Teredinibacter turnerae T7901: one gene and its partner. The protein of the gene in region 1 binds, or shares a complex with, the protein of each later gene. Links are inferred from orthologs where the notes say so. Each region holds a gene or a part of one and is shown on either strand. Other genes may lie near its edges.

The links. Proteins that work in one complex are often made in the same cells at the same time.
Region 2: the proteins of uvrD (region 1) and uvrB are in contact, whole or in part, in a crystal structure (PDB 7EGT), measured with the Thermus thermophilus proteins. The link is inferred for Teredinibacter turnerae T7901 from one-to-one orthologs. Residues at the interface, in WP_096412145.1 of Thermus thermophilus: His654, Arg656, Phe657, Gln666, Asp668, Glu669, Lys680, Arg681, Leu682, Ser683, Lys685, Tyr686, Ala687; in WP_096411307.1 of Thermus thermophilus: Glu23, Leu25, Arg26, Asp27, Gly28, Glu29, Arg30, Phe31, Arg55, Glu326, Asp327, Phe328, Glu379, Ser382, Gln383, His398, Gly400, Arg401.

Annotation. Positions count from the first base shown.
Region 1 is NC_012997.1:5,109,085-5,112,999, forward strand. Bases 406-3,346 are described here. They hold uvrD (DNA helicase II), read right to left. Parts: upstream 2,999-3,346; coding sequence 812-2,998; downstream 406-811. Other genes in these bases: TERTU_RS20660 (MbnH family di-heme enzyme), read left to right, coding at 406-815; TERTU_RS20670 (hypothetical protein), read right to left, coding at 3,045-3,346. In the rest of the region: more of TERTU_RS20660, read left to right, coding at 1-405; more of TERTU_RS20670, read right to left, coding at 3,347-3,548; TERTU_RS20675 (lipoprotein), read right to left, coding at 3,584-3,915. UniProt on the Escherichia coli protein: A helicase with DNA-dependent ATPase activity. Unwinds DNA duplexes with 3'-5' polarity. Translocates on single-stranded DNA with 3'-5' polarity. Initiates unwinding more efficiently from a nicked substrate than double-stranded DNA.
Region 2 is NC_012997.1:2,692,048-2,695,534, reverse strand. The notes cover bases 1-3,000. They hold uvrB (excinuclease ABC subunit UvrB), read left to right. Parts: upstream 1-492; coding sequence 493-2,508; downstream 2,509-3,000. Other genes in these bases: TERTU_RS10710 (gamma-glutamylcyclotransferase family protein), read left to right, coding at 2,505-2,921; rlmKL (bifunctional 23S rRNA (guanine(2069)-N(7))-methyltransferase RlmK/23S rRNA (guanine(2445)-N(2))-methyltransferase RlmL), read left to right, coding at 1-496. Also shown: cobO (cob(I)yrinic acid a,c-diamide adenosyltransferase), read left to right, coding at 3,246-3,487. UniProt on the Escherichia coli protein: The UvrABC repair system catalyzes the recognition and processing of DNA lesions. A damage recognition complex composed of 2 UvrA and 2 UvrB subunits scans DNA for abnormalities.

The DNA.
Region 1 (3,915 bases):
CATCACTTGAACGACAGATAATCATACCGTTGTACAACGAGAAACCGGTCGAAATGGGGCTCACCCACAATGAGCACCGGGTCATCCAGCGTCTGACAGAAGACACAGCCTATCCACAGCTTTTTGCAACTGCCTTTCCCCAGACTTTTCCACAGCTTAATAAAGACGTTATAACTGTTGATAACATTGTGAAGGCACTGGCCAGTTACGTGCGCAGCCTCACCGCGTTCGATTCAAAATTCGACCGTTACGCGTACTATGGCGAGGATATTTTCACCGAGCAGGAAATTCGCGGCTTAAACCTGTTTATGTCGGAACGATTAGAATGTAAACATTGCCACGGCGGATTTAACTTCAGCCAGTCGACGGTTCACGAGGGTGGCAGCACAACGGTGCGGGGGTTCCACAATACGGGGCTCTATGCCGAGCAGACAGCGCTGGAATTCGATCGCGGTGCGTTCGACGTGACCGGAGACGAAATGGACAAGGGGCTTTTTCGACCGCCAACGCTGCGCAATATTGCCCTGACAGCACCTTACATGCACGACGGAAGCATCGAAACGCTGGCCGAGGTTATTGATTTTTATGCGGCGGGCGGCAGAAATACCCCGACGGGTAATTTCCCCGGCGACGGGCGCCAGCACCGCAATAAGAGCCTTTTTGTGCACGGATTCGGTATATCTGCCGACGAGAAGAACGACCTGATTGCGTTTTTAAACACGCTCACTGATCGCAGTCTGCTCCCATCACAATCCGAGCCGAAGAGCGAAAGCACACTGCCCGCGGGTGAAAGCCCGGCAGATAATCGGCGCTAGACAACTTCCAGCTTGGCGTACTGCAACGCCAGCCACTTGCCGCCTTCGCGCATAAAGTTAACATACACCTTAGCGCCAGCACCGCGACCCTCAAACTGGGTGATGGTGCCTTCGCCGAACACCGGGTGCAGCACGCTCTGACCCAGTTTTAAATCGGGGAAATCATCCACTTCCGTTTGCCGGGTTGCGGAGGATGACGAATAGCTCGCCGGACGGCTGACCGTGGATTGAATACGAACTTCGCGCACCAGGTTTTGTGGAATTTCGCGAATAAACCGCGACACCGCGTTGAAGTTTTCATTGCCGTGCATGCGCCGACTTTCGGCATAACTGATCACCAGCTTGTCCATAGCGCGGGTGATACCGACATAACACAGTCGACGCTCTTCCTCGAGCCGACCCGGCTCATCTAAAGACATCTTGTGGGGGAACAGGTTTTCTTCCATCCCCGCTAAAAACACCAGCGGAAATTCCAGCCCTTTGGCGCTGTGCAGCGTCATCATTTGCACCGCATCTTCAAACTCGTCAGCTTGACCATCGCCAGCATCCAGCGCGGCATTGGCAAGAAATTCCTGCAGGGGGGTCACTTCTTCATCCTGTGGTTCAAACAACCGACAGGCGTTGACCAGCTCTTCCAGGTTTTCCACACGCGCCTGTCCTTTCTCACCTTTTTCCTTGCGGTGAAACTCCACCAAACCGCTCTTCTCCAACACCAGTTCAGCGGCCTCGCCCAGGGTTAATTGGGCCACGTTCTCTTCCAACTCGTCGATAAGCGCAACAAAGCCATTTAGCGCTCCTGCCGCCCGCGCGCTAAACACCTTGTTGCGCAGCGCCGCTTGCATAGCTGCGTAGAGCGAGCAGCCCTGATCGCGGGCAAAAATGCGAATACTTTCGATGGTTTTGGCGCCGATGCCACGCGTTGGGGTATTGATAACCCGCTCGAGCGCCGCATCGTCCTGACGACTGCTTATCAAACGTAAATAGGCGAGTGCGTTTTTAATTTCCAGCCGGTCGTAAAAGCGTTGGCCCCCGTAGATGCGGTAGGGGACGTTTTCCCGTAAAAAGGCTTCTTCCAGGATGCGGGACTGGGCATTGGAGCGGTATAGCACGGCACAATCGGTGCGCGCGCGACTGCCGTCTTCACGCAGATAATCCTGCACCCGCTCGACGATATAGCGCGCTTCATCCTGTTCATTAAACCCGGCGAAAAGGTCGATGTGCTCGCCTTCACCGCCATCTGTCCACAGGTTTTTCCCCAGGCGGCCAAAGTTGTTTTCGATCACCGCGTTGGCAGCACTGAGAATGGTTGAGGTGGAGCGATAATTCTGTTCCAGGCGGGTAACGCCCACCGGTGCAAAGTCATTCTCGAACTGCTGGATATTTTCGATTTTGGCACCGCGCCAGCCGTAGATGGACTGGTCGTCGTCGCCCACTGCCGTTACCGCACAGGCGTGGCCCGCCAGCACCCGCAACCAGGCATATTGCACACTGTTAGTATCCTGAAATTCGTCCACCAAAATCGCCACAAACCGGCGCTGGTAGTGGTCGAGCAGGGATTTGTTCTTCAGCCACAACTCGTGCGAGCGCAACAACAACTCAGCAAAATCCACCAGCCCGGCGTTCTCGCACGCCTCTTCATAGGCTTCGTATACCAGCTTCATGGTTTGGGCAAACGGATCATGGCCCGGGTCGATGTGCGCTGGGCGCAGGCCCTCGTCTTTCTGGTTGTTGATATACCACTGCGCCTGCTTCACAGGCCAGCGGCTGTCATCCAGCGCGAGTGTTTGATAGATCCGTTTGATCAGCCGCAGCTGGTCATCCGAATCCATAATCTGAAAGTTCTGGCTCAGGCCCGCTTCCTGCCAGTGGGCTTTGAGCAGGCGGTGTGCAATGCCGTGAAAGGTGCCAACCCACATGCTGTGCACACCGCGCGGCCCCAGGCGATCACCGATGAGATGGGTCAAGCGCTCGCGCATTTCCCGCGCGGCTTTGTTGGTGAACGTGACCGCCATTACTTGATGGGGCGAAACACTCTGCTGTTCCATCAGCCAGGCGATACGGTGCACCAATACGCGGGTTTTACCACTGCCTGCACCGGCGAGTACCAGTTGATTGCCCAGCGGCGCGGCTACCGCTTCTCGCTGAGCGCTATTAAGGTCTTTTACTAGGGGAGATTCTGTCATGGCGGAGGATTGTAGCAGATTCACCCCGTCGGATTGCCGGCAAGCCTCAGTGACTGTTTTGCGGCACAGAGAAGCTGATGACGCGGGTGCCGTCGGCGCGCTGGGTGACTGGCGATGAAGTTGCTTTCTGTACCGATGCCGATGTTGACTTGCCATCCCCAGCAACAACCATCAGCCCAACAACTCGGCTAAGTGACTCGGCCTGCTGCTCGTGCGTCTTGGAGCGTGCAAGAAACTGCAGGCGATATTGCCCGGGAGCCGACGCCCTCACTAACAGTTCCAAGGGCGCGTCGCCTTCACTGATAACCCACTGGGTCGACGTTGAAAGCACCTCGAGCCCGTTGCTTTTCAGCAACACCAGCTGAAGGGATTCGCCGGGCCTGGCTGGCGCAAAGGGCAACACCAGGGTCTGCACATCGGCCACCGCAACATGAAATGTTTGTGGCCCCGCAGCGATAACATCAGCGCCGGGCTTAACGGTGCTCTGCGCCCCAATCGCCAGCGGTGAGCAGGCGCAAATGCACGCGAGAGCTAAATGTTTTATGGTCATGATTCAGTACCTGATAACGTCAGCGGGCCGAGCCCTTAAAGTAGTCGCACTTGGAAACAACTATTTCCACCGGTGAGAGGGTCCTCGTCCATATTGTTGTAGTCGTTTATTTCAAGCACATAATCGCCGGGCTCAAGCGTCATACTCGCGGACTCCAGGTTTTCTGACGGCGACACCAGGCTTTGTACCAGAACGCCATTTTTGTACAGGTAGGCATCCGGGTCGGTACTGGTCGGGCCTGACTGACGGGTCAAAATGATCTGGCGCAACTGGCGCTGTTGCAACGAAAACTGTAAGTACCGCGTGGTTCCCAACGCGTTGTACTCACCCAGCTTGTTGGAACTACACGCCGTAACCGGCGACCCGC
Region 2 (3,487 bases), 2.4 Mb from region 1 along the record:
AGCTAAGGGCAAGCAATTTTTAAATTTGTTTTGCTACACCGCAACGGCAACAGTACATGCTGCGCTTGCTGGTGCGAAATCCTCGGTGAGTGTGGATATGTCCAACACCTATTTGGATTGGGCGAAAGATAATTTCGCCCTCAACAATATTCATCAGTCGCAGCATATGCTGGTGCGGGCCAACTGCATGGATTGGCTGAAAAACTGCAGGCAGGGCTTCGACCTGATCATGCTGGACCCACCCAGCTTTTCCAATTCTAAAAAAATGGAAGGCGTATTGGATGTACAGAGGGATCACGCGGCGCTGATTGAGCGCTGTATGGACTTGCTCAACCCGGGTGGTTGTTTGTATTTTTCGAATAATTTACGCAGTTTCAAATTGGATGAAAATGCGTTGAGCCGCTACCGGGTGACCAACATTAGCGCGCAAACCCTAGACCCGGATTTTCAACACAACCCCAAAATTCATCAATGCTGGGAGATACGCCAAGCATGAGTTTAACCAAGTTGGCAAAACCCTTTAAAGTCAATTCAAAGTTCAAGCCAGCAGGCGATCAACCCGCGGCGATTGAAAAACTGTATCAAGGTGTGGAAGCCGGCTTGGCCCACCAGACGCTACTTGGGGTAACCGGCTCGGGTAAAACCTTTACGATTGCGAATCTGGTAGAAAAACTGCAGCGGCCAACCATGATTATGGCCCACAACAAAACGTTGGCAGCGCAGCTTTATGGCGAGTTTAAAGAGTTCTTCCCGGATAACGCTGTCGAGTATTTCGTATCCTATTACGATTACTATCAGCCGGAAGCCTATGTGCCATCTTCCGATACCTTTATTGATAAGGACGCATCGGTCAACGAACACATTGAACAAATGCGCCTGTCGGCGACCAAAGCGCTGATGGAGCGTGACGATGCGCTTATCGTCGCGACGGTGTCTGCCATATATGGTTTGGGTGATCCTGATGCCTATTTGAAAATGATGCTGCACTTATCGCGTGGCGATCAGATAGATCAGCGCGCAATATTGCGGCGCTTGGCGGAGTTGCAGTACACCCGCAACGACATTGATTTTGGCCGCGGAACCTATCGGGTGCGCGGTGAAATTATTGACGTGTTTCCTGCAGACTCAGAAATAGAAGCCGTGCGTATTGAATTGTTTGACGATGAAGTGGAACAGATCTCGTCGTTCGACCCGTTAACAGGGGAAATTCTTGCCCGCCTGCCGCGCTGCACTATCTATCCAAAATCTCACTATGTCACGCCGCGACAGACTATTTTGAATGCAGTGGATTTTATCGAAGAGGAAATGCAGGAACGGCTCGAGCAGTTTCGCGGTATGGATAAACTGGTGGAAGCGCAACGCCTTGAGCAACGCACCAAATACGATATGGAGATGATGCGCGAGCTGGGTTATTGCAACGGTATCGAAAACTACTCGCGCTATCTCTCTGGCCGCGCTGCCGGAATGCCGCCTCCCACGCTGTTTGACTATTTACCCAAAAACTCGCTGCTGGTGATTGATGAATCGCACGTAACTGTGCCGCAGATTGGAGGTATGTACAAAGGCGACCGGTCGCGGAAAGAAACATTGGTGGAGTACGGTTTCCGTTTGCCGTCGGCATTGGATAATCGCCCTATGCGGTTCGATGAATGGGAACAGCTAGCGCCGCAAATGGTTTTTGTATCGGCGACACCCGGCAACTATGAAGCCGAGCACCAGGGGCAAATCGTGGAGCAGGTCGTGCGCCCAACCGGATTGGTGGACCCGGAAATCGAAGTTCGTCCGGCGGGCACTCAGGTGGATGATTGTCTGTCAGAAATCCGCAAGCGTGTTAAAGCCAAAGATCGCGTGCTGATTACCGTGCTGACCAAGCGCATGGCAGAAGACCTCACTGAATTTTTGATGGAGCACGGTGTGCGGGTGCGCTATCTGCACTCGGATATCGATACCGTTGAACGGGTGGAAATTATCCGCGATCTGCGACTGGGTGAGTTTGACGTACTGGTCGGTATTAACCTTCTGCGGGAAGGCCTGGATATGCCGGAGGTCTCCTTGGTCGCGATTTTCGACGCAGACAAGGAAGGCTTCCTGCGGTCAGACCGCTCTCTGATCCAGACCATTGGCCGCGCCGCGCGAAATGTGAAAGGCCGTGCTATTCTCTACGCAGATAACATCACGGGTTCCATGCAGCGTGCCATGGACGAAACCAACCGTCGGCGCGAGAAACAAATCGCCTTTAACGAAGCGAATGGCATCACCCCGAAAGGTATCGTTAAAAGCATTGCCGATATCATGGAAGGTGCACGGGCACCGGGCGCGCGCCCTGGCAGCAAGCGGAAAGTTGCCGAGAAGGCCGCCAGCTACGCAACTGACGTACCGGCAGGGAAAGATGTGTGGCATCACATCGCCGATCTTGAAAAAGACATGCTTGAAGCCGCGAAAAATCTGGAATTCGAAAAAGCAGCAGCGATACGCGACAAAATCCACGAACTCAAGGAGGGCGCATGAACGTTTTCACCTATGGCTCATTAATGTATCCCCCAGTGTGGCAGCGAATTGTTCAATATCACTACGAACATAACGCAGCAACAATTTACGGCTATGAGCGTGTTGGTGTGCGCGACGAACCCTATCCTATGCTGGTGCCAGCGGGCACCTCGTCGGTGGTTGAGGGCGTGCTCTATCGCAATATCACCCCGGATGACCTGGCGCGACTTGACGCCTTTGAAGGCGACTTTTACGACCGCATCAGCGTGGATGTTGTTCTCACCGATGGCAGCGTGGTGCAAGGCATGGTCTATTTGGCCAATGCCTACGGTCGCCAGTATGCCCTCGAAACGCCTTGGGATATGGCGTTGTTCGAAGCCGAGGGCATGCAGCGTTTTAATAACCTCTACGACGGGTATGAACGCATCCGCTAGTCGCAACCGTTGACTTTTGCGTTACTGGTGCCTACAGTCCCCCAGGATTTCAGGTCACTCCGGTGATAAATGGGAAGCTGGAAAGCCAGCGCTGCCCCCGCAACGGTAAAGTGTTACGCCCGTCGTCACACTAAGCCCGATACCAGCCTGAAACCGCTTCGATACTCCCACATGAGTTCAGTAAAGGCGCGGAGGGCTGCCTTTCAGGAATGTTTTAGGGCCATCCTGCAAATTTCCTTTTCTCCTCCCGCTAACCAGGCTGTGTGCCTGTGCTGTTCCCATCGGATTTTTCTCCGGCCCCAGATTTGTGAGCACCCAGTTAATATGAGTACAAAAGACGAACGTCACGCAGAGGCGATGGCAAAACAAAAAGCTAAAGTCGATGCGAATATCGCGCGTGCGGATGAAGAGCGCGGTGTTGCGGTGCTGCTGACCGGTAATGGCAAGGGCAAATCCAGTTCCGCCTTCGGGATGGTGATGCGTGCGTTGGGCTATGGTCAGAGCGTGGGCGTGGTGCAGTTTATTAAAGGCAAACAGCTTTCTGGTGAAGAAATCTATTTGCGCGA